Regions from separate parts of the Peteryoungia algae genome, predicted to be linked through region 2. Evidence: predicted binding sites of a transcription regulator. Region 2 holds the regulator's gene; the other holds the start of a gene.
What was found. Region 2 encodes LexA, which represses DNA repair genes until DNA is damaged. Its sites were predicted from a motif close to TGTTCNNNNTGTGTTCNG; they were not measured.
Positions count from the first base shown of each region.

Region 1: QTL56_RS17520 (DNA recombination protein RmuC) is a predicted target of LexA. The motif match lies at 10,363-10,380, and genes of this name have one in related genera.

Region 1 is NZ_CP128477.1:3,690,398-3,705,899, reverse strand. It holds gene QTL56_RS17575 (EF-hand domain-containing protein) at 1-472, shown strand, start outside; gene QTL56_RS17570 (LOG family protein) at 513-1,391, opposite strand; gene dapD (2,3,4,5-tetrahydropyridine-2,6-dicarboxylate N-succinyltransferase) at 1,530-2,390, shown strand; gene QTL56_RS17560 (DUF805 domain-containing protein) at 2,397-2,777, shown strand; gene dapE (succinyl-diaminopimelate desuccinylase) at 2,882-4,075, shown strand; gene QTL56_RS17550 (hypothetical protein) at 4,062-4,658, shown strand; gene truA (tRNA pseudouridine(38-40) synthase TruA) at 4,666-5,433, opposite strand; gene fmt (methionyl-tRNA formyltransferase) at 5,433-6,377, opposite strand; gene def (peptide deformylase) at 6,416-6,928, opposite strand; gene QTL56_RS17530 (globin-coupled sensor protein) at 7,000-8,505, opposite strand; gene QTL56_RS17525 (globin-coupled sensor protein) at 8,623-10,134, opposite strand; gene QTL56_RS17520 (DNA recombination protein RmuC) at 10,413-11,636, shown strand; gene QTL56_RS17515 (ribokinase) at 11,784-12,683, shown strand; gene QTL56_RS17510 (methyl-accepting chemotaxis protein) at 12,837-15,182, shown strand; gene QTL56_RS17505 (nucleoside hydrolase) at 15,239-15,502, opposite strand, start outside.
Region 2 is NZ_CP128477.1:860,293-875,794, reverse strand. It holds gene lpdA (dihydrolipoyl dehydrogenase) at 47-1,492, opposite strand; gene QTL56_RS04490 (HP1242/YdcH family protein) at 1,568-1,834, opposite strand; gene QTL56_RS04485 (SGNH/GDSL hydrolase family protein) at 1,944-2,582, opposite strand; gene QTL56_RS04480 (pyruvate dehydrogenase complex dihydrolipoamide acetyltransferase) at 2,599-3,936, opposite strand; gene QTL56_RS04475 (pyruvate dehydrogenase complex E1 component subunit beta) at 3,952-5,358, opposite strand; gene pdhA (pyruvate dehydrogenase (acetyl-transferring) E1 component subunit alpha) at 5,374-6,420, opposite strand; gene QTL56_RS04465 (FtsB family cell division protein) at 6,569-6,886, opposite strand; gene eno (phosphopyruvate hydratase) at 7,027-8,301, opposite strand; gene kdsA (3-deoxy-8-phosphooctulonate synthase) at 8,514-9,362, opposite strand; gene QTL56_RS04450 (VOC family protein) at 9,359-10,252, opposite strand; gene QTL56_RS04445 (DUF1003 domain-containing protein) at 10,272-10,820, opposite strand; gene lexA (transcriptional repressor LexA) at 11,028-11,744, shown strand; gene QTL56_RS04435 (ComEC/Rec2 family competence protein) at 11,738-13,948, opposite strand; gene QTL56_RS04430 (hypothetical protein) at 14,144-14,392, shown strand; gene gltA (citrate synthase) at 14,489-15,502, shown strand, end outside.

The sequences.
Region 1 (15,502 bases), 1.6 Mb from region 2:
CATGTTCACCGCCATCGACGCCGACAAGGACGGCGTGCTGACTCCTGGCGAGATGCGCCAGCACCGTGAAGCGATGCGCGAAGAGCACAAGGCAAACCGTGACGCCATGCGGGCCGAGCGCCAGGCAGAACGGGAAGCGGCCAAGGCCGACGCCCCGACACCGCCTCCGGGTGATGCCCCTCAGGAAAAGGCCATGAATGGCGATGGTCCTCGTGGCGAGGGCAAGGGCCAGCACGGCAAGCGCCACGGCGCGCAAAACGAGCGTGCAGAGCGCGGTGAAAATCGTCGTGGTCCCGATGGCATGCGTGGCGAGGGCCGGATGATGCGGGTCGCGGATACCGACGAGAACGGCCAGATCAGCCAGGCGGAAGCAACCGCCATGGTCGACAAGATGTTCACGCGGATGGACCGCAACAATGACGGCGTCATCAGCGCCGACGACATGCCGAAGCGGCCGATGATGATGCGCTGATCGGAAGATCAGAGCCCCAGATGACCAAACAGGCGGCCCCTCACGGGGCCGCTTCGTCGTTCAGGTCGTAGAAATCCTCGATGATCTTCCAGGCTTCTTCGGCCGTTTCGGCAAACTGGAAGAGGTCGAGATCCGCGGGCGCGATCGTGCCGAAGGCAGCGAGCGCCTCAAAGTTGATGATGTCCTCCCAGAATTCGCGGGAGAAGAGGATCAGCGGGATCGGCGCCATGCGCTTGGTCTGGATGAGCGTGATCGTCTCGAAAAACTCATCCAGCGTCCCGAAACCGCCGGGGAAAATGGTTATCGCCTTCGCGCGCATCAAAAAATGCATCTTGCGGATGGCGAAATAGTGGAAGTTGAAGCTGAGCTCCGGCGTGACGTAAGGATTCGGCGCCTGCTCGTGCGGCAGGACGATGTTGAGACCGATCGAGGGCGCGCCGACCTCGGTTGCACCGCGATTGCCGGCTTCCATCACCCCCGGCCCGCCGCCGGTCACCACGACAAATTCCTGGTAATCGCTCAGAAGCGCCCGCTTCGAGCAGAGCTGCGCGAATTTGCGGGCTTCGTCGTAATAGATCGATGCATTTTCGAGGTTCGTCTTCTGGACGTCGTTCTTGGCGGCCCAGGCAGCTTCACCCGGTGCAGGAATGCGCGCTCCGCCAAACATCACCACCGTCGACTTGATGTTGCGCTCGGCAAGGATCATTTCCGTCTTCAGAAGTTCGAGCTGCAAGCGGACGGGGCGAAGCTCCTCGCGGCAGAGGAATTCCTCATCGACATAGGCGAGCGTGTAGGACGAAGACACCGATTGCGGGGTACGCGGAACGACCTGCGCCGTCTGCTTGTCGGTCGAGCTATCCTTCAGCGGATCCCAGGATCCGTCCTTGCGCCTGTGCTTGCCGTTCTTCCACTGTGCCATGCCTCTTCCTTTCCAGCCTGCGGGGCTGCCGCGGCTGTTTTCTTCCAGCCCTTTATGCGCTAGAGCTTTGCGCGAATTTTCGATCAGATCCTGATCGTTTCAATCCCCAAGGTAGACAACGAAGTTTAAGGAATTCAGATGAGCGCCTCCGATCTCACCCAGCTCGAACACGTCATCGAAGCGGCATTCGACAATCGCGATACCGTCACGACGGCGACAAAGGGCGAGATCCGCGATGCTGTCGAAACGGCACTTAACCTGCTCGACAGCGGCAAGGTGCGGGTTGCCGCCCGGGGCGAAGACGGCAACTGGACCGTACAGCAGTGGCTGAAGAAGGCGGTGCTCCTCTCCTTCCGCCTCAACGACATGGAAGTCGTCAAGGGCGGCCCGGGTGCCTCCACCTGGTGGGACAAGGTGCCGTCGAAGTTCGAAGGCTGGGGCGAGGACGAGTTCCGCGCCGCCGGTTTCCGCGCCGTGCCGAACGCCGTCGTGCGCCGCTCGGCCTATGTTTCCAAGGGCGTCGTGCTGATGCCGTCCTTCGTCAATCTCGGCGCCTATGTCGGTGAAAACACCATGGTCGACACCTGGGCCACCGTCGGCTCCTGCGCCCAGATCGGTGCAAACGTTCACCTCTCCGGCGGCGTCGGCATCGGCGGCGTGCTCGAACCTCTGCAGGCCGGCCCGACGATCATCGAGGACAACTGCTTCATCGGCGCCCGCTCCGAGGTTGTCGAAGGCTGCATCATCCGCGAAGGCTCCGTGCTCGGCATGGGCGTTTACATCGGCAAGTCGACCAAGATCGTCGATCGCGCAACCGGCGAAGTGATGTATGGCGAAGTGCCGCCCTATTCCGTCGTCGTTGCGGGCTCCATGCCGTCAGGCAATGCCGTGATGGCAAATGGTCTGCCGGCGCCGCATCTCTACTGCGCCGTCATCGTGAAGCGCGTCGATGAAAAGACCCGCTCGAAGACCGGCATCAACGAACTGCTCAGAGACTAAGCCCTCATGGCCTTGCCGGGGCGGGAGATATCGGTCGGCTGGGCGCTCTTCCTCTGGGACGGGCGCATCGGGCGACGCGTCTTCATCCTCGGCACACTGTTCTGGATGATGACGAACGCGGCGGTGATCGCGTTCGTCACCGGGCAATCGGCCGACGACATCTCGCCCGGTTCCTTCTCGCTTTTCCTGACGACTGCAAGCCTGTCGCTTGTCTCCCTGCTGATGCTCGGCACCAAGCGACTGCACGATATCGGCATGCCGGGGCCGGTCTCAGTCCTTCTGCTCCTGCCTGCCTTTTCGCTGATCCTCTTCTTCGTGCTCTGCGTCTGGCCATCCGTCGAGGATGACAACCGTTATGGACCGGGGCCCGACTTGCGATCGTCCTGACCGGTGGGTGACAGGTCCGGGCAGATCGGCTAAGTCTCACAAATCTTCTCAAGGTACCGACGGTCGGGCTGAACCGGCACTCGGCCAAGCCCGTAAAAGTATTCATGACCGCTACCAATCCCGTCGATGTTCTCCAGGCCCTCATTCGCTGCCCTTCCGTCACGCCAGCCGAAGGTGGTGCGCTTGATGTGCTGGAAGGCCTGCTCTCGCCGCTCGGCTTCCACGTCGATCGGATGATTGCGAAAGATGAGGGCACGCCCGACATCGAGAACCTCTACGCCCGTGCCGGATCCGACGGCCCGCATCTGATGTTTGCCGGCCACAGCGATGTCGTGCCTGTCGGTGCCGAGAGCGACTGGAGCGCCGGGCCATTTTCGGGCGATGTCCGCGACGGAATGCTCTATGGCCGCGGTGCTGTCGACATGAAGGGCGGGATCGCCTGCTTCATCGCCGCCTATGCGCGACTGGTCGAAGCCGGTAAGGCGCCGAAAGGCTCGGTCTCTCTGCTGATCACCGGCGACGAGGAAGGCCCTGCCGTCAACGGCACGGTGAAACTGCTCGAATGGGCGGCCGGGCGCGGCGAGTGCTGGGATGCCTGCCTGGTCGGCGAACCGACCAATCCCGACACACTCGGCGACATGATCAAGATCGGCAGGCGTGGCTCTGTCTCGGCCACGGTGACGGTGAAGGGCGTGCAGGGTCACGCGGCCTATCCGCATCTGGCCGACAATCCGGTGCGCGGCGCGCTGTCGCTGGCAAAAAGCCTGATGTATCCGGCTTTCGACCAGGGCACGGAGAACTTTCAGCCGTCGAACCTCGAGGTCACCACGATCGATGTCGGCAATGCCGCAACGAACGTCATTCCGGCTTCGGCGCGGTTCAAGTTCAACATCCGGTTCAACGATCTCTGGACCGCCGACAGCGTCAAGGCCGAGATCGTGCGCCGTCTCGATGCAGCCGCTGTTGATCCCGAGCTTCGTCCGGAGCGTGCAGCGATCGGCTATGATATCGTCTGGTCGGAGCGTCCGAGCCACGTTTTCCTGACGCGCAACAATGCGCTGATCGCCTCGCTGTCGGGTGCGATCGAGACGGTCACCGGCAAGACACCCAAGCTCTCGACCACGGGTGGCACCTCGGATGCGCGTTTCATCAAGGATTATTGCCCGGTCGTCGAATTCGGCCTCGTGGGCCAGACCATGCACATGGTCGACGAAAGGGTCGCCGTGTCGGATCTGGAAACCCTGACCGTGATCTACCAGACCTTCATCGAACAGTGGTTTGCCCATGCCGACGCTTAAAGAGGTCGAGTTCTATCTCAGGGGCCTCTGGCTGCTGTTCAAGCAGGATCCATCAGGCTTTTCCTATCTCGACCTCACCGACCGCGGCGCCGTGCGTTCTTTCTGGGCCATCCTCTGGGCACTGCCGGCGATCCTGATCTCCTTCGCCTGGTGGCGTCTGCTCTATCTCCAAGGCCTTCCCGAGGATACTGGACCGGGCGCCGTCTTCTTCTTCCGGCTCGCGCTGGTTGAGGCGTCGAACTGGCTGTTTCCGCTGATACTGCTGGGCATTCTCTGCTGGATGATCGGGATCGGCGAGAAATACGCGTCGATGGTGGTGGTGACCAACTGGCTCGCCTTGCCGGTTTCCTACTCGTACGGCCTGCTGGTTCTGTTGATGATGTTCGTGCCGGCGCTTTCCGGAGTCGTCGCCTTCCTGTGGCTTCTTCTGATGATCACACTGATCGCCGTGCTGTTCCGCATCATGCGGATGATCGTGGGCGATCAATTGCTGATGGTCTCGACCGTCATCATGGTGCTGCTGATCCCCTCGATGATCATCGCCGAGGTGCTGGAACGCTATCTCGGCGTCTATCCGGGCTGAGCGCGCCTCAGCCTTCTGCCGGCTCGTCGTCGGGATAATCCACGGCCATGAAGAAGAGCCCTTCCGGCGGAGCCACTGGTCCACAGGCCGACCGGTCGCGGGCATCGAGGGCTGCCCGGACATCTGAAGGCGTCATCTTGCCCTCACCCGCCAGTTTCAGCGTGCCAGCAAACGAGCGGATCTGGTTGTGCAGGAAACTCTGGGCCGTGGCGCGGATCTCGATGAGTTCGCCTGAGCGCGTGACGTCCAGGCGATCGAGCGTCCTGACAGGGCTTTTCGCCTGGCAATGGGCTGAGCGGAAGGTGGTGAAGTCGTGATGGCCGATGAGCTGCTGGGCAGCCGCGTGCATGGCCTCGTGATCGAGCAGCTTCGGCACCCACCAGGCGCGCTTGTCCTCGAGCGCGAGCCGTGCCGGTCGGGTGATGATGCGGTAGAGATAGTGTCGGCGCAGCGCCGAGAAGCGCGCATCGAAATCGTCAGACACGGCCTTCACATCGAGCACGGCAACCTGCTCGGACGCCATCGCCAGATGCGCATTGAGCGCGTTGCGGAGTTTGTGCGGCACCCAATCACGCGCAAGATCGGCATGGACCACCTGGCCCATGGCATGAACGCCGGAATCGGTGCGGCCGGCGCCGCGAATGACGACCGTCTCGCTGGTGAGCGACAGGATGGCCTTTTCCAGGGCCGCCTGGATGGAATGACCGTTTTCCTGACGCTGCCATCCGACATAGGCCGAGCCATCATATTCGACAGTCATCCGAAAGCGGGGCATCAGGCGATCACCGTGCCCTTGGGCAGAGGCGTGCCACGCACGAAATCTTCGGCCTTCAGTGCCTTGCCGCCGGCCTTCTGCAGGCGCGCGAGGCTGACGGCGCCCGTGCCGCAGGCGATCGTCAGGCCGTCGTCGAGCGCCGTACCGGGAGCAGCCAATGCTCCATCCCTTTCAGCAAGATGCGACGCGATGAGCTTGACGCGTTCGGGCTTGCCGTTGACATCCATTTCAGTCCAGGCACCCGGAAAGGGCGAGAGGCCGCGGATGTGGTTATGCACCTCGACTGCCGGACGGGTAAAATCGACGCGGGTTTCGGCCTTGTCGATCTTGGCGGCGTAGAGCACGCCCTCCTCGACTTGCGCGACCGTTTCGAGCGTGCCGGCCTCGAGCCGGGCCATCGCCTCGACCATGGCTTCGGCGCCGACGACGCTCAAGGCATCGTGCAACTCGCCGGCGGTCACGTCGGGACCGATCGTCACCTTGCGGGTAAGCGCCACGGGGCCTGTGTCGAGGCCCTTGTCCATCTTCATCACCATCATGCCCGTCTCGGCATCGCCGGCCATGATGGCGCGCTGGATGGGGGCTGCCCCACGCCAGCGCGGCAAAAGCGAGGCATGACCGTTATAGGCGCCGAGACGCGTGCCGGTGAGAATGGCTTCAGGCAGCAGCAGGCCGTATGCCACGACGACGGCGACATCGGCTTGCAGGGCAGCGAAAGCTTCGCGATCGGCGAGGTCGCGGAAATTCAGGGGATGGCGGACATCGATGCCGAGGTCTTCTGCGGCGAGATGCACGGGTGACTTCTGCAGATCGAGGCCACGGCGGCCACCGGGACGCGGTGGCTGCGAATAGGCCATGACGATCTGATGGCCTGCCGCATGCAGCGCCTTCAGGGTCGCGACGGAAAAGTCCGGCGTGCCCATGAATATGATGCGAAGTGCCATGGTGCTGCCTTCACGCGCGGGTTAAACGACGGCCGGGATCAGATCTTCTGACGGGCGGCCTTGGTGAACCTCTTGATCACCATCTCGCGCTTGAGGCGGGAGATGTGATCGATGAAGAGCACGCCGTTCAAATGGTCGATCTCGTGCTGAAGGCAAGTGGCGAGAAGGCCGTCGGCCTCGGTCACCGTTTCCTTGCCGTCACGGCCGAGCGATTTGACCGTGATCGATGCCGGACGCTCGACTTCGGCATAATAATCCGGGATCGACAGGCAGCCTTCCTCGTAAACCGAGCGCTCGTCGGAGCTCTTGAGGATCTCCGGATTGATGTAAATGAGGGGCGCGGGCTCTTCGCCCTCCTTGGCGAGGTCAATGACGAGGAGCCGGCGCGGCACGCCGACCTGAATTGCCGCCAGGCCAATGCCGGGGGCCTCGTACATTGTTTCGAGCATGTCGTCGATCAACTGCTCAAGCTCGGCATCAACGCGCTCGATGGGCGCGGATACCTGACGCAGCAGAGGATCGGGCAGGATGATGAGAGGCTTGATGGTCATGGCCTCCATTAGCGCAAGTTCCAGGCGGAGGAAACGGAAAAAACGCTGCCGTTTTGCCGTTTCCTGTCCTGTCAGGCGGCGCGGCGGTCGGGTGCCCGGCGGGTCGGCGATCCCGCCTCGTCAACGCGGGTACGGATCTTCGAGAGCTGCTCGACGAGGGCTGCGACCTCGCTACGCAGGCGGCGCGTCTCGTCCGAAGTGCGATCGACCATGCCACTGTTCTCGTGCGTGAGGAGATCCATGTTGCGGGTCGCCTGGTTCACTTCGTTCAGGCCAATCGCCTGGTCCTTGGCCGCAGCGGCGATGTCGGAGACGAAGGTGTCGATCTCATCAATCCGGGTAATGATGTCGCCCAGCACCTCGCCCGTGCCGGTGACCAGACCGACGCCTTCCTTGACCTGCGTTGAGCTCTGGGAGATCAATTGCTTGATTTCCTTGGCTGCATCGGCCGAACGCTGGGCAAGCTGGCGCACTTCCTGAGCGACAACCGCGAAGCCCTTGCCGGCATCCCCGGCACGCGCGGCCTCGACGCCGGCATTCAGGGCGAGAAGGTTGGTCTGGAAGGCGATTTCGTCGATGACGCCGATGATCTTGGAGATCTCGGTCGAAGACTTTTCAATGGCATCCATGGCGGAAACGGCTTGCGAGACCACAGTGCCCGAGGTCTTCGCCTGCTGTTGCGTGTCGCGCACGGCGTGCGAAGCGCGCTCGGCATTGGCGGCCGTCTGGCTGACGCTGACGGAGAGTTGCTGGAGGGCCGTCGAACTCTGCTGGACCCCGCTCGCCTGACGAGTGGTGCGGCTGGCGAGTTCATCGGACGCGTGGGCGATCGCGTCCGTGCCGGTGAGGATGCCTTCCGAGGCGCGGCGGATCGCGGCGAAGGACGTATTCAGGCGATCGACGGTTTCGTTGTAATGGCCAGCCATTTCCTTGAAATTGTCAGGCAGGTCCGTCGTCATGCGGGCTTCGAAATCTCCCTGGGCCAGCGCTTCCAGGCCGCGGCGAAGATGCTCCATGGCGATGGCCTGATCGGCCTCGAAACGGGCGCGCTCCTCTTCCAGAGCGCGACGCCTGGCATCGAGCTCTTCCAGATAGACCGAGATCGCATAATCCATGTCGAGCATGGCGGCCTTGACCACAGAACGGAGCTTTTCGCCCAGCGAGACCGCATGTTGCCTGCCGAAAGGAAAGGGCCAGTGCTTAACGAGGATGCCGGAGAGAAGCTCGCCGACCAGCATGGAATAGCCACCGATATACCAGCGTGGCTCCAGCCCGATGCGGGCATGGGCCTTGCCGACGGCGGTGACGCCTCGCACGTAGTTTTCATCGAACTGACCGCTTGCAACCTTGTCCCAATGCCCGATCTGGGCAGACTTCGCGCCATTCATATGGGCGCCGTCGCGGAAGTGTCCGGCGATCTTTCCGGTCTTCGTCACCTTGGCGTAGAACTTGTCGAGCGCGCCGCCCATGATCTCCTTGATCGAAGGACGCAGCTCGGCAAGCGTGCTGCGTGCCTTCTGGTCGATCTCAAGAAATTCAAGGCGTTCTGACAGGTCGTTCTGGGCTTTGGTGGTCATGATGCGATGCGGACTCTCGGGATTGACTGGTTACAAAAAGAACTGTCACGGTTTGCTGAACAGATTCTAAATGCCCGATGGCGAATTCCCTGGAAGCTCGCCATCGGGATTGTGTCGTCAGGCAGCCCGGCGAAAACCGTCGGCAGCAGACTGGCTTGCGTTTTGCGACCAGGCTCCTGATGTCTTGAAGCCCTGAAGCGCCTGGACCAGACGGCCCGCCTCTTCCTGGAGAGTGGCGGTCTGGGCCGAACTTTCCTCGACCATTGCAGCATTGCGCTGAGTGATCTGGTCCATCGAGGCGACCGAGGTGTTGACCTCACGCAGGCCGCCGGACTGGTCGGCTGCAGCCAGGGCGATTTTGGCGACGATCTCATTGATTTCGCCGATGCGGACGATGATCTTCCCGAGTGCTTCGCCGGCATTGTTGACGAGGCCGACACCTGCCTCGACCTGGGTGGAGCTCTGCGAAATGAGGTTCTTGATCTCGCGGGCGGCATTGGCGCAGCGCTGGGCGAGTTCGCGCACTTCCTGGGCGACGACGGCGAAACCACGGCCGGCCTCTCCGGCGCGAGCGGCCTCGACGCCGGCATTGAGGGCCAGGAGGTTCGTCTGGAAAGCAATCTCGTCAATGACGCCGATGATCTTCGAGATCTCGTCCGAAGACTTCTCAATGGCACCCATGGCACTGACCGCGCGGCCGACGACCTCTTCGGACACACGGGCTTCCGACAGAGCGACGCCGACCACCTGTGATGCTTCCTTGGCGCCGTCGGCCGTCAGGGTGACGTTCTGGGTGAGTTCGTGCAGTGCCGCCGTGCTCTCTTCGAGTCCTGCGGCCTGTTGCTCGGTGCGCTGCGCGAGATCGTCGGTGGCATCGAAGATGGCAGCGGTCGACTTGAAGATCTCGTCGGCCGACTGGCGGACCGTCACAACAGTCGAGCGCAGAGCATCGATGGAGGCGTTGTAGTCGCTCGCCATCTGGACAAAATTGTCCGGCAGGTCGGCCGGAAGTCGGGCATCGAGATCACCCGCGGAGAGCTTGGCGAGCACAGCGGAGAGGGCTGCAAGTGCGGTCGCCTGTTCTGCCTCGGCCGTGAGGCGGGCATGCTCAGCGGCCTGGCGCTGTTCGGCGAGGATGTCCAGATAGACGGAGATTGAATAGTCCATGTCGAGCAGGGCGGCCTTGACCACCACCGAGATCTCGTCGGCAAGCTGCGCGGAATTCTGGCGGCCGAAGCGGCTCGGCCAGCGCTCGCGGACCACCGCATGGACCAGCTGTTCCAGGACCAGCGCATAGCCGCCGATGTACCAGCGAGGCTCCAGCCCGATGCGGGCATGAGCCTCTCCGACCCTGGTGACGCCTTCAACATAGCTGTCGGTGTATTCGGCCGTTCCGACGATGCCCCAATGTTCTTCCTGACGCTTCTTGGCACCCTTGATGTGATCTTCGCTGCGGAAGAAGGCCGCTGTTTCCGGCACTTTGCGCACCTTGTCATAGAAGATGTCGAGTGCGCCGCCGATGTTCCGGCGGATCAGCGGCCCCAGGCGACGCAGGGTCTCACGACCCTGGTCATCAAGCCCGAGAAAACGAAGACGGTTTTTCAGATCGGAATTGTCGGCACGCGACATGGCACACTCACTTTTTACAACCCAGGGAAACATCAGATGATGCTGATGGAAAGGCGGAAGGAGGCACCCAAATGGTAAATCTTTGGTTGCGTCAGCGGCGCCGTTTTTCGCCGATACGATCGAACACGGTGTTTCGGGGTGCGCTCCCTCCCCCTGGCTTGCGCTTTGTCAGTTTCGGCTGGAAAAAAGATTCGTCGGCATATGGCCCCGGGCACCACACGCTTCGCATGTTCACTCTTTGATCTGTCAGCCTCCTCCGAATCAGCTATTGTCAGCGTATGAACATCCAGGACATTCCGGCGGTGACCATCGGCTCAGTCACCCTCTCGCCCACCTTCCTGCTGGCGCTCGCCGCAGCGGTCGTGCTCGTTCCCATCATCGCTCTCATCCTGCTCTTGACGCGTGCGGCATCTGCCAGAGCAAGACAAGTGGAGGAGATGGCCCGGCGGGACGAGACGGCGGAGGCGCGGCTCGCAGAACTCCTGAAGGCGCAGGCCGAAATGCAGGGTCGGCTTGCGACCATGGCCGAAGTCTTCGGCAGCCGTCAGACCGAACTGAACCAGACGATCAGCCAGCGGCTCGACGGCATGACGCACCGGATCGGCGCCACGATCACCGAACAGACCAAGTCGACCCATGACAATCTGCGGACCCTGCAGGAGCGGCTCGCAGTGATCGACGCGGCACAGAACAACATCCAGTCGCTGGCCAAGGACGTCGTCGGCCTGCAGGCGATCCTGTCCAACAAACAGACGCGCGGCGCCTTCGGGCAATCGCGGATGGAAACGATCGTCGCCGACGGCTTGCCCATGGGGGCCTATGCCTTCCAGACGACACTGTCGAACGGGTCGCGCCCCGACTGCACCATCCGCATGCCGAATGATTCTCCGCCGCTGGTGGTGGATGCAAAGTTCCCGCTCGAAGCCTGGAACGTGATCCGGGAGACAGAAAGCCCCGAGCAGAAGAAGGCGGCTTCCCAGCAGTTCAAGCGCGACATGGAGGTACACATCCGGGACATTTCGGAGAAATACCTGATCGCGGGCGAGACCCAGGACATGGCCTTTCTGTTCGTGCCCTCGGAATCGATCTTTGCCGAGATCCACGAGAATTTCGAGGGTGTCGTGCAGAAGGCGCACCGGCAGAAGGTGGTCATCGTCTCGCCTTCGCTTCTGATGCTGTCCATCCAGGTGATCCAGGCCGTTCTGAAGGACCAGCGCATGCGCGAGCAGGCACACCTGATCCAGGGCGAGGTGATCCGCCTCATGGAGGATCTGAGCCGCCTGGACGATCGCACGCGGAAACTGCAAAGCCATTTTCTGGCGGCCCAGAAGGACGTGGAGATGATCATCACCTCCTCGGACAAGCTGGCCAAGCGCGGCGCCAAGATCGAAGCCATGGAGTTCGAGACGCCGGGCGGACGCGAGGATGGCGAAGATGTCCCCGCGCGGGCGGTGGAGAGCCGCACCAGCATGCTCAAGCTCAGGGTTGTTGACGAAGACTGAGGGACTGGTCCAAAAGAGAACAAAACGGCAGAGCATTCCGACGAAACGTCGTCGCCTTCAATGCTCTGTCCCACTGGTTTCATGCCATTCCGGAGGCAAAACCGGTTGCCGCTTTTGCTGGAATTGCCTTAGGGAGGCACCTCGCTCATGATCACCGTCTTCGGCTCCATCAACATGGACCTCGTCGCCACCACGCCGCGCCTTCCGAAGCCGGGCGAGACAGTTCCGGGAACCGGATTTGCAACGGCAGCCGGCGGCAAGGGCGCAAACCAGGCGCTGGCCGCCAAGCGCGCCGGCGCGTCCGTGCGCATGGTGGGGGCGGTTGGGCGTGACGAGTTCGCGGCACCCGCGCTCGACCTGCTGGAAAAGGCGGAAACGGACCTTTCCGGCGTCGCGCACGTGGATGGCCCCACCGGTACAGCGCTCATTCTCGTCGGTGGCGACGGCGAGAACATGATTGCGGTGGTGCCTGGCGCCAACGGCACCCTCAGCCCCGGCCAAGCAGCCAAAGCGGTTTCGGGCAGCAAACCGGGTGACATCCTCATGCTGCAGCTTGAAGTGCCCGCCGCATCGGTGAAGGCAGCACTCGAGGCTGCCAAGGCGCACGGCGTGCGCACCGTGCTCAATACGGCGCCGCTGATTGCCGAGGCTGCCGATCTCGCGAAACTGGCAGACATTGTCATCGCCAACGAGACCGAATTTGAACTTCTGGTGGGGCGCGAGGCGCTGACCGCCGACCAGCGCGAACAGATGCTGCTTCAGATGCACACCGAGACCGGGCAGATCCTGATCATCACGCTCGGCGCCGAAGGCGTCGTTGCTGCGGAGGGGGGCCGCCTGCATCGGACGAAGGGGCTGAAGATCGAACCGATCGACACCGTCGGCGCCGGCGACACCTTCTGCGGGTATCTGGCAGCCAGCCTCGATTCCGGACTGATGCTCAGCGAGGCGATACGTCGCGCGGCGGTTGCCGGATCGCTTGCCTGCCTCAAACCCGGGGCGCAGCCGTCGATCCCTGTGTCCGATGAGGTTGCCGCCTCGCTCTGATCTGAAACAGAGCTGACAAGTCTGATTTATTGCCCGTTAAGCAATGGAACATAGCATCGGTCGTGATCGGGGTGCGTGAAGGCGCGCCCGGCCGCGCCATGAAAGTGCGGAACGAATGCCCCTGCGTCCTGATCCTCAGTCCTCGAGGCCTCCATGTTCGCCTTCTTCAACCGTTCGATTGCAGCCAAGCTTCTCGTTGTCACTGGCATTGCCATCGGCCTCGTGCTCATTCTCTCCAATCTCGTTCTGATCTCGCAGACCCGTGACCGGGTTCACTCCCTGACCATGGACCAGGCGGACGCCGAGGCCAAATCCATCGCGCGTGAAATCGCCGGTGACATCGGTGAACTTGCCAGTGCCGCACGCACCATGTCCGGCGTCATCGGTCGCGGGCATGAGGGCAAGTCGCTCGACCGCCTCGGCATCACCAATATCCTGAAGGCAAATCTCGAACAGAACCCGTTCGCTTTCGGCAGCTGGATGGCGGAAGAACCTCTCGCCATCGACGGGCAGAAGGACGAAATCAAGGGCAAGCTCGACCTTTCGGCCAATGACGAAGGCTACTTCACCCCTTACTGGTCGAAGAACCGCAACGGCGAGGTCCAGTTCTCTACCTTCCGTGCGGATTATCCGGCCGAGTGGTATGCGCTGGCGGCCAAGAGCGGCAAGGGCGCGATCACGGCTCCTTACATGGCCGAGGGAACCGACGTTCCGACAACCATGAGTTCCATCGCCTTTCCCGTCTTCTCCGGCGGCAAGCTGATCGGCGTCACGGGCGTAGACATGTCGCTTCTGTCGCTGTCCGACAAGCTGAAGGCGTTGAAGCCCTTCGAGACCGGCCGCGTGATGCTCGTGGCGCAGGGCGCGCAGTGGCTCGTGGCTCCGACAGACGACCTCGTGATGAAGACCTACGAAGCCGAAGGGGCGGACGCGCTCAAGGCTTCGCTATCGAACGGAACCGGCGGCCTGGTCCCGAACCTCGTCAACGCAAGCGGCGAAGGCTTCGACCGCCTGCTTTATCCTTTCGCCGTTCCCGGCGTGAACGCGACCTGGGCTGTCATCATCGACATTCCGCATGCGGCGATCAATGCCGCGATCGAGGCGCAGACGATGATGATGATCGTCGGCGGCCTGATCGTGCTCGCTGCCGTGATGCTGACGCTGCTCCTCGCCGTTCGTTCTCTGGCACAGCGCCCGTTGCATGGTCTCGTCGGCGATGTCGAGCGCATGACGAAGGGCGATTATGAAAGCGACATCTCGAACCAGCATCGCGAGGACGAAATCGGCCTCGTCGCCAAGGCGCTCAACGGCTTCCGTCACAAGCTTGCCGAAAGCCACATGCTGGCAGCAGAAGCCGAGACACAGCGAAAGGCAGCCGAAGGCGAACGCCGCCGCAACGAAGAGGATCGCAATGCCTCGGCCTCGGTGCAGCAGCATGTGGTCACCGCGCTCGGCAGTGGTCTCGCCCAGCTTTCGCAGGGCAATCTGGCCCATCGGATTGCCGAGGATTTCCCCGGCGAATACGGGGCGCTGAAGCGCGACTTCAATGAAGCAGTGGCGAGCCTCGAACAGGCAATCGCGTCGGTCAACGGCAGCGTCGTCAACATTGCCGCCGGGACGAGCGAAATTTCCGAAAGTGCCGCCGACCTCTCCAAGCGCACCGAGCAGCAGGCCGCCAGCCTGGAGGAGACGGCTGCAGCCCTCAACGAACTCACAGAGCAGGTCCATTCCAGCGCCGAAAACGCGGGTACTGCCGCCAACACCGTCTCGGTCGCCGTCAAGGATGCCGAGAAGTCCGGCGAGGTCGTACAGAAGGCAGTTGCCTCCATGCACGGCATCGAACAGTCGTCGCAGGAGATCTCGCGCATCATCGGCGTGATCGACGAAATCGCCTTCCAGACCAACCTTCTGGCACTCAATGCGGGCGTCGAGGCGGCGCGTGCCGGGGAAGCCGGCAAGGGTTTTGCGGTCGTGGCGCAGGAAGTGCGTGAACTGGCGCAGCGATCGGCCACCGCTGCCAAGGAAATCAAGGCTCTGATCAACGCCTCGGCCGCACAGGTCAAGGACGGGGTGGAGCTGGTCGGTGAAGCGGGGCAGACGCTCGAAAAGATCTCCCAGCAGGTCATGCAGATCAACGGCCTGATCCGGCAGATCTCGGCTTCGGCCAGCGAACAGGCATCGGGCCTCAAGGAGGTCAATGCCGCCGTCAACCAGATGGACCAGGTGACGCAGCAGAACGCGGCCATGGTCGAAGAAACGACGGCCGCCAGCATGGCGCTGCGCAACGAATCCGACACGTTGCGTGGGCTTGTGGCGAAGTTTCAGGTGGGTGGTGCGGTCGCTCCGGCTGCTATCCTCAGAGCCACAGCGGAAAGCATGCGCGGTTCCTACACGCCACAGGCCGCGGCTCCCCGCGCGCCAGTCTACACGCCGGCGCCGCGGAAGGTGGCGGCGGCAGGCGGGGCCTCAGGCGGCGCCGACAGCTGGGAAGAGTTCTGAGCCGAGAACAGATTGCAGACAAAGAGGGCCGCTGCAGATGCAGCGGCCCTTCTCGTTTATTGGAGGCGCGAAAACCGCTCGACCAGGAGGTCGAAGAAACCGTCGGCATCGACATTGCGCATGACGGTTGCGTTCGGCGTGCGGCCGGAGACGCCCCACCAATCGACGACAGTCATGCCAACCGTCAGTTCCGACTGTACCTCAATCTCGACGTTGCAATGACGTCCGCTGAACAACTCCGGCTTCAGGAGGTATGCGACGACGGTCGGATCATGCAGCGGACCGCCATCGGAACCGTATTTCGCCTCATCGAAACGCTC
Region 2 (15,502 bases):
ACCTGCCGCCCATATAGGCGGCACGGCTCCTTTTCACAACCTGGCTTCAGGCGTTGAGCACCCGCCCATACGCATCCAGCACGCTTTCCTTCATCGTCTCCGAGATCGTCGGATGCGGGAAGATCGTGTGCATCAGGTCTTCTTCAGTGGTCTCGAGATTCATCGCGACGACGAAGCCCTGGATGAGTTCGGTCACTTCAGCGCCGACCATGTGGGCGCCGATCAGTTCGCCTGTCTTCTTGTCGAAGATCGTCTTGACCATGCCCTGATCCTCGCCAAGGGCCACCGCCTTGCCGTTCGCGGCGAAGGTGAAACGGCCGACGCGGATCTCGCGGCCCTCGGCCTTGGCTTTCGCTTCGGTCACGCCGACGGAGGCGACCTGCGGGTTGCAATAGGTGCAGCCCGGGATCTTGTTCTTGTCCATCGGATGCACATTCGGCAGCCCGGCGATCTTCTCGACGACGATCACGGCCTCATGCTCGGCCTTGTGAGCCAGCATCGGCGGGCCGGCGACGTCGCCGATCGCGTAGATGCCCGGCACATTGGTCTTGCCGTAGCCGTCGATGACGATGAAGCCGCGATCGGTCTTCACGCCGACGGCTTCGAGACCGATGCCTTCGATATTCGCCTGCACGCCGACAGCCGAAATCATCCGGTCGGCGGTGATCTTCTCGACCGAGCCGTCCTTCTTCTCGATGGTGGCGGTGACGGAGTTTGCACCCTTTTCGACCTTGGCGACTTTCGCCTCCAGCAGGATTTTCATGCCCTGCTTGTCGAACATCTTCTTGGCGAAGGCCGAGATTTCCTCGTCTTCGACCGGCATAACCTGCTTCATGATCTCGACGACCGTCACATCGACGCCCATGGTGCGGTAGAAGCTGGCGAATTCGATACCGATGGCGCCCGAGCCCATGACGAGCAGGGACTTCGGCATCTCTTCCGGCTTCATCGCCTCGAAATAGGTCCAGATCAGCTTGCCGTCCGGCTCGATGCCTGGAAGAGCGCGCGGACGGGCGCCGGTCGCGACGATGATGTGCTTGGCGGTATAGGTGCCCTCGCCCAGCGTGTTCTTCGGTACCGGGCCCATCGGCTCGACTGCCTTCTTGGTCGGCTTGCCGACGACAATCTCGCCGGGCTTGGTGATCTTCGCCTCGCCCCAGATGATGTCGACCTTGTTCTTCTTGAAAAGGAAGCCGACGCCGTTGTTCATGCGATGGGCGATGCCGCGCGAGCGCGCAACGATGGCCTTGATGTCGGGCTTAATCGACCCTTCCAGGGTCAGACCGTAGTCCTTGGCGTGGGTCGCCGTGTGCATCACGTCGGCGGTGCGCAGCAGCGCCTTCGTCGGTATGCAGCCCCAGTTGGAGCAGATGCCGGCGAGATGCTCGCGCTCGACTACAGCGACTTTCATGCCAAGCTGGGCTGCGCGGATCGCGGCAATGTAGCCGCCGGGGCCGGAGCCGATGATGATGACGTCGTAAGCATTCGACATGGGCGCTTCCACTCCTCGGTTTCCTGCGAGCCCCCGCTCAAGCGGAGGCCCGGTTCGGGACTGGAAGCGAGCGCCTCAGACGGGCGGTGTCTCGGCCTCCGGTTCGTGACGAACCAGCATCCCGTAGATTTCATCCTTGAGCTGCATCCGCTTCTTGCGCATTTCCACGATGTGGAAGTCGTCTGCAGGCTCGACATCGGTTTCGGCGCGGTGGATGGCCCGGTTCACCTCATGATAGGTCTCGAACAATCTTGCGAAATGACCATCCGTTTCCTTCAGATGACGCATCTGCGCGACGTGTTCCGGGAATTCCACTGCCAGTTCGTGCGGTGTGTTCGACATGATCTCATCTCCTCTAGCGGGTTGATGAGTTCAGGTTAGACGCAGCGCACAAGACCTCCTTGATTTTGATCAATGCGCCCTGCCTCAGGATGCAGGATGCGCGTTTTCTTCAAAGTCCAAGCATCATCCGAACGATCGGCTCGAGACCGCGTCCGATCGCACGGGTGTTTTCAGCGTCCAGATGGATGCCGTCGAGCGGCGTGGTTTCGGCGACCGATCCCGCATCGAAAAAGGCACATCCAGCTTCGTCCGCCGCATCTCGATACATGCCGGCCAGCATGGCGCCCTCGCCAACCGAGTGGTTGAACATGGCGCCGAAGACCGAATTGGCCGTCTCGCGGATCGGCGGCGGCGCGACGATCAGGATCTCGGGTTCTTCGAACTCGAAACCCCAGTCATGCTTCTGCACCTGCTTGACCAGGCGCTTGGCGCCACTGGTTGCGCCGATCGCTGTTCCCTGGATGCCACGCTTGAGGTCATTCGTCCCCAGCATGATGATCACCAGATCGATCGGCTTGTGCGTGGCCAGAATGGTCGGCAACAGCTTCACGCCATTGCGTTCGCAGTCACCCAGGTGGTCGTCATAGGCCGTGGTACGGCCGTTCAGGCCTTCGGCGATCACCCTTACCCCGTGACCGAGCGCCTTTTGCAAGACGCTCGTCCAGCGGTCCTCATAGGCATGCCGACCCAGGCTCACCGGGTCGTATCCCCATGTCAGGCTGTCGCCATAGGCGAGAACGGTCTTCATCGCACCGCTCCCCGGATCAGACCAGCATGCCCATCGGATTTTCGATGTAGCGCTTGAAAGCACCGAGCAGTTCGGCACCGAGCGCGCCATCGACGCAACGATGGTCGGTCGAGAGCGTCACGGTCATGACCGTCGCGACCTTCATCTCGCCCTTCTTGACCACAACCCGCTCTTCACCGGCGCCGACCGCGAGGATCGTCGCATGCGGAGGGTTGACCACGGCCGAGAAGCTCTTCACGCCCATCATGCCCATATTGGATACGGCGGTCGTGCCGCCCTGATACTCTTCGGGCTTCAGCTTGCGGTCCTTGGCACGCTTGCCGAGGTCCTTCATCTCGTTGGAGATGGTGGACAGGCTCTTTTCCTCGGCCTTGCGAATGATCGGAGTGATCAGGCCGCCGGGAATGGAGACAGCCACGCCGACATCGGCATGCTTGTGCTTGACCATGTTGGTGTCGGTCCAGGAGACATTGGCATCCGGCACATCGCGGAGTGCGAGCGCCAGCGCCTTGATCACCATGTCGTTGACCGAGAGCTTGTAGGCCGGCTTGCCGTCCTTTTCGGGGGCAGCCGCATTGAGCTGGGCACGAAGCGCCATCAGGCCATCCAGTTCGCAATCCACGGAGACGTAGAAATGCGGGATGGTCTGCTTGGATTCCTGCAGGCGCTTGGCGATCGTCTTGCGCATGCCGTCATGCGGCACGAGCTCGTAGGAGCCTTCGGCGAAGTTCTTGAGAACGGCCTCTTCCGACGCGCCCTTGGCAAGCACCGGTGCGGCAGCTGAACCTGCACCTGCGGCGGAAGCCGGGGCAGCCTTTGCACCGCCGGTGCTGACGGCCTTTTCAACGTCGCTCTTGACCACACGGCCCTTCGGACCGGAACCAGAGACAGCCTTGAGATCGAGACCGGCCTCCCTGGCGAGACGACGCGCGAGCGGCGAGGCGAAGACGCGCTCACCGGACGACACCGCCGGAGCAGCCGACGCGGCTGCAGGCGCCGGAGTTGCGGTTTCTGCAGACACCGGTGCGGCTTCTGCCTTTGGCGCCGGAGCAGCTTCGGCCTTCGGCGCGGACGAACCGCCACCAGCGGCCGCAGCGGCGGCAACATCCTCGCCTTCTTCGGCGAGGATGGCGATCAGTGCATTGACCTTGACGGCTTCGGTGCCGGCGGGAACCACGATCTTCGCGACGACGCCCTCATCGACGGCCTCCACTTCCATGGTGGCCTTGTCAGTCTCGATCTCGGCGATCACGTCGCCGGACTTGACCTTGTCGCCTTCCTTGACCAGCCATTTGGCCAGATTGCCCTCTTCCATCGTCGGAGACAGGGCCGGCATGGTGATGTTGATCGGCATGGACCTACCCTCCCCTTATTTGTAGCAGACGGTCTTCACCGCCTGGACCACTTCGCCGACATTCGGCAGAGCGAGCTTTTCGAGGTTCGCCGCGTAAGGCATCGGAACGTCCTTGCCAGCGATCGTCAGGATCGGCGCATCGAGATAATCGAAGGCCTGCTGCATGACACGGGTGGCGATTTCGGTGCCGACCGACGACTGCGGATAACCTTCCTCGACGGTGACGAGACGGCCGGTCTTCTTGACCGATTCGATGATCGTCGGGAGGTCCATCGGACGGATCGTGCGCAGGTCAATCAGTTCGACGTCGATGCCTTCCTTCTCCAGCTCGGCGATCGCCTTGATGGCGTAGGTCATGCCGATGCTCCAGGAGACGATGGTGACGTCCTTGCCGGTCTTGTGGATGCGCGCCTTGCCGATCGGCAGGACAAAGTCATCGAGCTTCGGCACTTCGAAGGACTGACCGTAGAGGATCTCGTTTTCCAGGAAGACAACCGGGTTCGGATCGCGGATCGCGGCCTTCAGCAGGCCCTTTGCGTCGGCGGCCGAATAGGGCATGACGACCTTGAGGCCCGGAATCTGGCTATACCAGGCGGCATAATCCTGGCTGTGCTGTGCGCCGACGCGGGCGGCAGCCCCGTTCGGGCCACGGAAGACGATCGGCGCACCCATCTGGCCGCCGGACATGTAGAGCGTCTTGGCGGCCGAGTTGATGATCTGGTCGATCGCCTGCATGGCGAAGTTGAAGGTCATGAATTCGATGATCGGCTTGAGGCCCGCCATGGCAGCACCAACGCCGACGCCGGCGAAACCGTGCTCGGTGATCGGCGTGTCGACGACGCGCTTCGCACCAAACTCGGCCAGCAGGCCCTGCGTGATCTTGTAGGCGCCCTGATATTCGGCGACTTCCTCACCCATGACGAAGACATCGGGGTTGGCGCGCATTTCTTCCGCCATGGCTTCGCGCAGGGCTTCGCGGACCGTCATGGTGACCATTTCGGTTCCGGCCGGGATATCCGGATCAGAGGCGACATCGATCTTCGGGGCCGCGGGGACCTTGTTATCTGCAGTGGAATCCGGCTCCGCAGCCGCTTCGCGCGCCTTTCCGCCTGCCGCATCAGAAGCGGCCGCCGGTGCATCGGCTTCCTTCTTCGGTGCGACGGCAGCATCGGCGCTTTCGCCGTCCTGCAGCAGAACGGCAATCGCGGTATTGACCTTGACGTTTTCAGTGCCGGCAGCGATCAGGATCTTGCCGAGCACACCTTCGTCGACGGCCTCGACTTCCATCGTCGCCTTGTCGGTTTCGATTTCAGCGATCACGTCGCCGGACTTCACGGTATCACCTTCCTGCTTGACCCACTTAGAGAGTGTGCCCTCCTCCATGGTCGGAGACAGGGCGGGCATGAGGATTTCGATCGGCATGGGTTCCCTCCCCGATTACAGCAGGATGTCGGTGTAGAGCTCGGATGCATCCGGCTCCGGATTGGCCTGGGCGAAATCGGCCGAGTCGGCCACGATGTCGCGGACGTCCTTGTCGATCGCTTTCAATTCGTCCTCGCTCGCCCAGCCCTTTTCGAGCAGACGTGCGCGGACCTGCTCGATCGGATCCTGCTCGGAACGCATCTTCTGCACTTCTTCCTTGGTCCGATACTTCGCCGGGTCAGACATCGAGTGGCCACGATAGCGATATGTCTGCATTTCGAGGATGATCGGGCCCTTGCCGGAACGGCAATGCTCGACCGCCAGATCCGCGGCAGCCTTGACCGCACGCACATCCATGCCGTCCACCTGGATGCCTGGAATGTTGAAGGACACACCGCGCTGGGAGAAATCCGTCTGGGCAGAAGCGCGCGAGACAGAGGTACCCATGGCGTATCGGTTGTTCTCGATGATGTAGATTACCGGCAGGTTCCACAGACGAGCCATGTTGAAGCTCTCGTAGACCTGGCCCTGGTTGGCGGCGCCGTCGCCGAAATAGGCGAGCGAGACATTGTCGTTGCCACGATACTTGTTGGCGAAGGCGAGACCCGTGCCAAGCGAGACCTGGGCGCCGACGATACCGTGGCCGCCATAAAAATTCTTCTCCTTGGAGAACATGTGCATCGAGCCGCCCTTGCCTTTCGACAGGCCGCCGCGACGGCCGGTCAACTCGGCCATGACGCCACGCGCGCTCATACCGCAAGCCAGCATGTGGCCGTGGTCACGATAACCGGTGATGACCTGATCGCCGTCCTTCAGCGCCATCTGCATGCCGACAACGACAGCTTCCTGGCCGATATACAGGTGACAGAAACCACCGATGAAGCCCATGCCGTAAAGCTGCCCGGCCTTTTCTTCAAAACGACGAATGAGCAGCATTTCGCGATAGGCCAGGATCTCCTGAGCCTTGTCGAACTCGACGATCGCTCCTTGCGTGAACTCTTTCTTGGCAGGCTTGGTCGAAGGCTTCCGACCGGTCGCAGTCGCAGGCTTGCGAGGCGCCATGCATCCCTCCCATGGGTTATTATGGTGCAAAGTTGACGACAGAATAGGGAAGAAAGCCGACGGCGGCAATGCCATAAATGCATGGCTCTCATTCGCCGCAAGCAACTGTAAAAAATGAAAGAATTCGAATTAACCCGATTTGAGTTAATCAGAAATAGGTGTTGAAGATCACGATTTCATCCGGGCGCGACATATTGAGCTGATAGCGCGCCTTTTCGTCAATGATGTCCTCGTCCAGCGAGCCGTCACTCAAGAGGCTCACTTCCTTCTCCAAGACCATGCGCTGCGCAACGAGCCTTTCCAGCTCGGAGGCGCGCTCCAGCCGGATGCGCTCGAACTGCTGTCCTGCCCTCAAGCCATAGTCGCCATGGATCGAATGGTAACCGAAATAGGACAGGAAAGCGATTGTGACAGCGGGCAGAATAAGGCGGCCGTATTTCTTTTTCTTGTGATGCCTGGTCCACATGCCGACAATTGCCCTGAAACGCGAAACTGGCACTCAGATTAGCGGGCATGTCTTAACCGATGGTTGACCCTGTCGCAGCGCAAAAGAAAAAGCCCGCGCCGGGATGACCGGCACGGGCTTCGAAGGGAGATCGGGCAGGATCAGCCGCGCAGGATCGAGGCGCCTGCGTAGACGGCCTGCGGGCCAAGCTCTTCCTCGATGCGGATCAGCTGGTTGTACTTCGCGGTGCGGTCGGAACGTGCGAGCGAGCCGGTCTTGATCTGACCGCAGTTGGTGGCAACTGCGAGATCGGCAATCGTCGAATCCTCGGTTTCGCCCGAACGGTGCGACATCACGGCTGTGTAGGCGGCGCGGTGTGCGGTCGAGACGGCGTCGAGGGTTTCCGAGAGCGAGCCGATCTGGTTGACCTTGACCAGGATGGAATTGGCGACACCCATCTTGATGCCGTCACGCAGACGCGCGGAGTTGGTGACGAAAAGATCGTCGCCGACGAGCTGGACCTTCTTGCCGATCTTGTCGGTCAGCGACTTCCAGCCATCCCAGTCGTCTTCGGCCATGCCGTCCTCGATCGAGAAGATCGGGTACTTGGCAGCGAGTTCGGCAAGATAGTCCGCCATGGCTTCCGGTTCGAGCGTGCGACCTTCGCCTTCAAGCACATACTTGCCGTCCTTGAAGAACTCGGTCGAGGCGCAATCGAGCGCGATATGCATGTCCTCGCCCGGACGGTAACCAGCCTTTTCGATCGACTTCATGATGAAGTCGAGGGCAGCGGGAGCGGATGCCAGGCCCGGCGCAAAGCCACCTTCGTCGCCGACATTGGTGTTGTGGCCATCGGCTGCGAGCTGCTTCTTCAGCGTGTGGAAGACTTCCGAACCCATGCGCACGGCGTCACGGATGGTGTCGGCGCCAACCGGCACGATCATGAATTCCTGGAAGTCGATCGGGTTGTCGGCATGGGCACCGCCGTTGATGATGTTCATCATCGGAACCGGCAGGACATGGGCGTTCGGGCCGCCGATATAACGATAGAGGGGCAGACCGGAGGATTGGGCCGCGGCCTTGGCGACGGCCAGCGATACGCCAAGAATGGCGTTGGCGCCGAGGCGTGCCTTGTTCGGCGTGCCATCGAGTTCGATCATCAGATTGTCGATCTGGATCTGGTTTTCGGCCTCGTGACCGCCGATTGCATCATAGATCTCGCCATTGACGGCTTCGACCGCCTTCTCGACGCCCTTGCCGAGGTAACGCGAGCCACCGTCACGCAATTCGACGGCTTCATGCGCGCCGGTCGAGGCTCCCGAGGGGACAGCCGCACGGCCCATGCTGCCGTCTTCGAGATAGACGTCGACTTCGACGGTCGGATTGCCGCGGCTGTCGAGGATTTCGCGGCCGATGATGTCGGTAATGGCGGTCATGTTCGCTCCCTGGTGACGGAAATTGGACAAGGCTCGGCGGCCGATCACCGGGCGCGGAGCCCCCGGACCTGCCTTTGAGTCATCCTCTCTTATCCGATGATCGGGAAAATACAATGACGGATAGGAGCCGGAACGGACGAAATCTAATCGATTTAAACCGCAAGGACCCGCGGCGCTTCCCGTTCAACTGCTGAAAGCGCCGCGAGAGTCCGTCAGGATGCCTTGGCCAGATCGTCGAAGGCGATGAGTTTTTCCAGAAGCCGGCGCATGTCGGTGATCTTCACCATATTCGGACCATCCGACGGGGCGTTGTCCGGGTCCTGGTGAGTCTCGATAAAGAGCCCACCGACGCCGACAGCGACGGCTGCGCGAGCCAACGTCTCGACGAATTCACGCTGGCCACCGGAGGAACCACCCTGCCCGCCCGGCTGCTGCACCGAATGGGTGGCATCGAAAACGACAGGCGCGCCCATGGCCGCCATGATCGGCAGCGAGCGCATGTCGGAGACGAGCGTATTGTAGCCGAAGGACGCGCCGCGTTCGCAAAGCAGCACGTTCGGATTGCCGGAACCGGTGATCTTGTTCAGCACGTTCTTCATGTCCCAAGGGGCCAGGAACTGTCCCTTCTTCACATTGATCGCGCGGCCGGTCTTGGCGGCGGCAACAAGCAGATCCGTCTGCCGGCAGAGGAAGGCGGGGATCTGCAGGACATCCACAGTCGGCGCGACGGCCGCGCACTGCTCTTCCGTGTGGATGTCGGTGAGGACGGGCACACCGAATTCCTTCTTGATGTCGGCAAAGACTTCCATCGCCGTTTCCAGGCCGATGCCGCGCTCGGCAGACAACGAGGTGCGGTTCGCCTTGTCGTAAGAGGATTTGTAGACGAGCCCGAGCCCGAGTTCGCGGCACAACTCGACGAGTTGCCCCGCGATCATGAAGGCATGGTCACGGCTTTCCATCTGGCAGGGGCCGGCGATCAAGGCGAAGCGGATTTTTTGTGAGAAGACAGCCTTGCCGGCGCCTTCGCCAACCACGACTTCCGAATTGGGAGAAATGCTCATTTCAACTCCTCGAAGGCAAAGGTGACGCCCTGGCCCTTTTCCGGCGCGACAACCAGCCGCGCGCCCGTTTTGTGATAGCCGACGCCATTAGCAGCGAGGCAGGCTTCTGTCACGCCGAGATCGGCGACGGCGACCACCACGGCCGCGCCCAGGAGACCGCGTTCCAGATGCCTGGAATCCAGACCGTAATGGGCCGAACACCCTTCGGAGGTCAGGACGTCAACCGAGGCATTGGATGCCTCGATCGCCATGCCGAAGGAATGCGCCGTGACGTCGCGCTGATCGAGCACCATTTCCAGCAGATACTGGAAATCACTCGGATTTTCCTCGACCAGGACGATTCGCCGAAGACCGGCGGCACCATTGGCGTGCACGACCAAGTCACCGCGATCCGCCGGTATCGGATTTACGCGTTCACAGGCGAAGCCGAAGAAATCAGGCGAACGCAGGTCGGCTGCAAAGGCGAGCCGGAAAGCCCCCTCCGCCGATCGCCCATCAGGGAATCGGAACTGCCGCGAAAATTCGAGAACGGGCCCGCCGCTCTGTCCCTCATCGCGATACCGTCTATCATCTGCAGTTGCATCGTCCGTCTTCACGACGATGGCCGAGAGGCCTTCGCCACGGCGAAAGCGGAAGGCGAGATCGCGTGCGACAAACACATTGCCGATGCGTGCAGCCTCAAGGCAGCCTTCTCGGCTGCCGACGGCCAGGGGCTCCAGATAGGTATCATCTGCAAAAAAGACGCAGGCGTTCTCGGTCCCAAATGGATGGCGGGCATCGGCCGCAACCGTGAAGCCGAGGCGGCTCATCCGATCGCGGGAGGTTTCGAGATCCACGACCGGGAGGACGAGATGATCGATGGCGCGGGGGGACGTGATGGGATTGGACATATTTCTCTCGAGTTCTGCGTCAGATTTGGGAATTGCGCGGCTGGATTGAAAGGGTTTCGAGCGTCTGGCGCAATGCGTCGATTTGCTGCCGCGCTTCGCGCAATTCCTTGAGTACCTGTTCGTCGATCTTGTGATGAAGGGCCAAAACCTCGATCTCTGCCTTGAGGTTGATCTCATAATCCTTTGCCGCCATGAACCGATCGCGCTCGGCCTGGCGGTTCTGGCTCATCATGATGATCGGGGCCTGGATCGCGGCCAGCATGGACAGGAGAAGGTTGAGGAAGATGAACGGATAAGGGTCGAGGGAGCGGGTCGCCAGAACCACGGTGTTGAGAACCACCCAGGCTACGAAGAGCACCATGAAGGCGATGATGAAGCCCCAGGAGCCACCCACCCTCGCAATGCCGTCTGCCAATCGTTGACCGACGGTCGCATGGGCCAGGAATTCCTCGCCGGCGTTGGTCGAAACCGTGCGGCGCTCCCGAGCCCGCTTCAGCACCTTCTTTTCCGCAGAAGACAGATCGGCTTGCGTCTTCCCCAAAACGAGATTTTCAATGTCCTTGAGCATTCGTCTTATTCCCCGAGAAAGGTCCGCTGGGCTTTGAAAGTATCCGCTCTTTGCATTGCAGCGGTACAAAATCGGACTGTTTCAAGACCTGCACATCAGGCCATCGCATTTTCTCACCGGCTCTTCACGAAAATTTATCCCCTTGCGGAACACAAATGGAACAGATAGTGTCTGTTCTGTATTTGTTTCACCTTAGGGGCACCGCATATGCTGACGCGCAAGCAACAGGAACTGCTTCTCTTCATCCACGAGCGGATGAAAGAATCGGGCGTCCCGCCTTCCTTCGACGAGATGAAGGACGCGCTGGATCTCGCATCGAAATCCGGCATCCATCGGCTGATCACGGCGCTCGAGGAACGCGGCTTCATCCGCCGGTTGCCGAATCGAGCTCGCGCCCTTGAGGTTATCAAACTGCCGGAAGCCTATTCTCCGAGCATGCAGCCCCGTCGCGGTTTTGCCCCGAGCGTGATCGAAGGCAGTCTTGGCAAGGCACCGCCAGCGCCAACACTCACCAAGCAGCCGGTTGAAGACAGGAGTTCTTCCATCTCGGTTCCCGTCATGGGCCGTATCGCGGCTGGCGTACCGATCTCTGCAATCCAGAACAATACGCATGACATTACCGTGCCGGCCGAGATGATCGGCTCCGGTGATCACTACGCCCTCGAGGTGAAGGGCGATTCGATGATCGAAGCCGGGATCCTCGACGGTGATACCGTCATCATCCGCAATGCGTCCAACGCCAATCCGGGGGACATCATCGTGGCGCTCGTCGACGACGAGGAAGCAACATTGAAGCGGTTCCGCCGGCGTGGCGCGTCGATCGCGCTGGAGGCCGCCAATCCGGCCTATGAAACGCGAATCTTCCCGCCGGATCGGGTCAAGATCCAGGGCAAGCTGGTCGGCCTCATCCGCCGGTATCACTGAGCGTCAGCTGTCGGCGACAGTTGTTGCGCCGTTGTCCGGCTTTCTGATGCTTGGGGGATGGTGTGTTCGTCTGCCGCCGATGCCGTGCGCCAGTCGTAGAGGCGGTGTTGCGTCCACGGTCTCGGCTTCCCCTCGAAAGATGTTCTGATCACCAGGTGCTGCGGCGCGTCTGCAAGGCCGGAAATTTCGACAGCGCCGGTGGCCCTGAGGCTGCTTTGCGACAGAAGCGCCGCACCCGAGCGGCAGGCGGTCAATCGCGTGCGAGCCGCCAGAACGACGACATCGGCAAGGTCGCAGCCAACCCCGACCAGGTCGGGACGGTCGAGGGTCATCAGCAATTTCCCCGTGTCCATCCGGGCGACACAGGCCTGCTTGATGCAGGTGAACCGGTCCATCCTGGCAGATTTGGTCAATTGATCGAGAAGCGTTGCAGCAGCCGATCGCTGCGCTGCGCTCCAGGTCTCTCCGGTTCGCCAGTCAGGTGGCGCTGGCAATTCGCCAATCGTAAGCATTTGGGGCGGCATCGTCGTCTCGACATCCAGCACCGGTCGCCATTGATCGAAGATGAAGGCCGGCGGCCGAGTTCGGTTGATAGCGAGGGTCCGTGCGGCGCCGTCACCGCTCCAGAGCGCCACTAGTCTCGCATCCTCGCTGATCATCAGTTCACCGGGTTCCTGTCTCGGCCCAAGCCATGTCGCAACGAGCGTCACCGCGATCAGGACGGTTCCTGCATGTCTGAGACTGCTGCGAAACAGCGTCAGCAGGAGCATGCCGGTGATCGTTCCGAGCATGAACCAGCCGGGTAGGCGCGGAAAGACGTAACCTCCACCCCAGCCGGCAACCATGTAGGCGACATGCAGAACCAGTTCGAGCCCCTGCCCCATGATCCAGAAGAAGGGTGCATCAAGGCCGAAGGGCATGAGCAGCATGGCAATGAAGCCTGCCGGCATGACCACCAGCGAAATCAGCGGCATGGCGGCGAGGTTGGCTTCAAGTCCATGGGTCGACAGGCGGTGAAAATGGGTGATGGCAAAGATTGCGGTGGCCAGTCCGCCGATCAGGGATGTCGCCAGAGTACCGCCGATGAGTTTTCCGCCGCCCGCAGCAACGCGCAGGCCGAGTGACCGCATCGGCGGCAGCATGGCCCGTGGCCTGGAGCGCCAGCCGGCATAGCCGGCGATCAGGCCTGCAGTGGCCGCAAAGGACATCTGGAAACTCGGCCCCATCACAGCTGAAGGCTGTACGACAAGAATGGCTGTTGCAGCCAGGGCCAGGTTGCGCAGGCTGACGGCCGGACGGTCGAAGAGAACTGCAGCCAGCATGATGGCGGTCATCAGATAGGCACGCAGCGCAGAGACCTGATAGCCGGAAATGAGCACATAGCCGGTCGTGGCAATCAACGCGCCCGCAGCCGCGATCTTCTTGATCGGATATCGCTCGGCCAGCGCCGGCACGAGGCTGAGCAGACCGCGCAGGCCGACGAAAAATATGCCGGCGGCGAGGGCCATGTTGAGACCCGAGATTGCGGTGATATGGGCAAGGCCCGAAGCCCGAAGCGCCTCGGTCGCCGCGGTCGACATGGAGCGACGCTCTCCCGTGATGATCGAGGCGGCAAAGGCGCCAGGATCGCCTGGAATGACGGAGCGGATGCGATTCGAGATCCGGTCCCGCAGGGAGAACAATGCCGCATCGAAGCGCGCGACCAACCCGGCTCCATTATCCTCTCCGGCCAGTTTCGCCTGAGGCGGACCGAGAAAGAAACCGACAGCGCCGATGCCGGAGAAATAGCTTTGAAAGGCAAAGTCGTTCAGACCGGGCAAGGCGGGACCCGACGGTGGCGAGAGCCGCGCCCGCCCGCTGAGCCAGTCGCCGATCGCAGCCGGTGCATGTTTGCTGCGTGCCAGCAGAGTGACCCTTTCAGGCGGCCGCCGCACGGTAGGCTCCACCGTCCCCGTCAGCCTCAGCGTATAGCGCCACTCGCCGGCCGCGCCTTGCTCCCTGCGCTCGACGATACCAGTCACGGTGGTGACGAGCGGCTGGTCGATGATGACGGTCGAAACGCGCCTCGCCTCCCACTCCGCAAGCAGCATGCCGACGACAGCAAGGCAGGCGCTCCAGAGAATCAGATTTGACGCCGTGTCCCGCGCCGATCGCGACAGCGCAAACAGGAGAGCAAGCACAAGCGGAGCAAGGACCGGCGCCAAGGGTGGACTCGACAAAGAAAACCAGATTGCAGCGCCGGCACCGAGGCACACCGGGACAAAGTGGAAGAAATGCCCGTAACTGATCTCCTCCATGAGGCGCTCGCGAACATAGTCGCGGACGCGACGCAAAACGGTTGAAATCGAAAGGTGGAAACCGGAGGCTGTCCGACGAGTTGCGGTGGACCAGGAAGGCGGATGAAGCACAGGGCGACGAGCCGGCAGCAGACCGGATCGAATGTCTGGTTCCCCCTGTTTTTCCGCCACTTCGACCATTGCGCTCGCTCGGCCGGATCCACACCATCCAAGGCCAAGATAAGGCAAAACGAAAAACAATCAAAGCTTGCAGAGCCTGGTGATTCTGCCGCCTATCCGAGCCGCAAACGACAAGAACCGATCGGTTCGATTGTTGCCGATTTCGCGATGCACAATTTGCCCTTTGGATAGCTTGGCATTAACTTCGGTATCATATAGCTAACATCAACACGCTTAACCGATGGCGGCTTTTTCGAGACGCCTTCCCGCCAATACCGGAGGATCAGCATGACGGACAAAAGCGCTTCTTTGCAACTTGGGGACAAGACGGTCGACCTGAGCGTCAAGGCCGGCACGATCGGCCCTGACGTCATCGACATCGCCGCCCTTTACAAGCACACGGGCACGTTCACCTACGATCCGGGCTTCACGTCCACGGCATCCTGCGAATCCAAGATCACCTATATCGACGGCGACGAAGGCACGCTTCTGCATCGCGGTTATCCCATCGAGCAGCTTGCCGAAAAGGGCGACTTCCTGGAAGTCTGCTACCTTCTTCTCTACGGCGAACTGCCGACGGCAGCGCAGAAGAAGGACTTCGATTATCGCGTCACGCATCACACGATGGTGCACGAGCAGATGAGCAAGTTCTTCTCCGGCTATCGCCGCGACGCCCATCCGATGGCCGTCATGGTCGGCACGGTCGGTGCGCTCTCCGCCTTCTATCACGACTCGACCGACATCACCGATCCGCACCAGCGGATGGTCGCCTCGCTGCGCATGATCGCCAAGATGCCGACAATTGCGGCCATGGCCTACAAATATCACATCGGCCAGCCTTTCGTGTATCCGAAGAACGACCTCGATTATGCGTCGAACTTCCTGCGCATGTGCTTTGCCGTACCCTGCGAAGAATACCAGGCGAATCCGGTTCTGGCCCGTGCCATGGACCGCATCTTCATCCTGCATGCCGATCATGAGCAGAATGCCTCGACCTCGACCGTGCGTCTGGCCGGTTCCTCGGGCGCCAATCCGTTCGCCTGCATCGCGGCCGGCATCGCCTGCCTCTGGGGCCCAGCCCATGGCGGCGCCAACGAGGCGGCCCTCAACATGCTGATGGAAATCGGCTCGGTCGACCGCATTCCCGAATACATCGCCAAGGCCAAAGACAAGAATGATCCGTTCCGGCTCATGGGCTTCGGCCACCGGGTCTACAAGAACTACGATCCGCGCGCCAAGATCATGCAGAAGACCATGTACGAGGTCCTCGAAGCCACCGGCCATGCCGACGATCCGCTGATG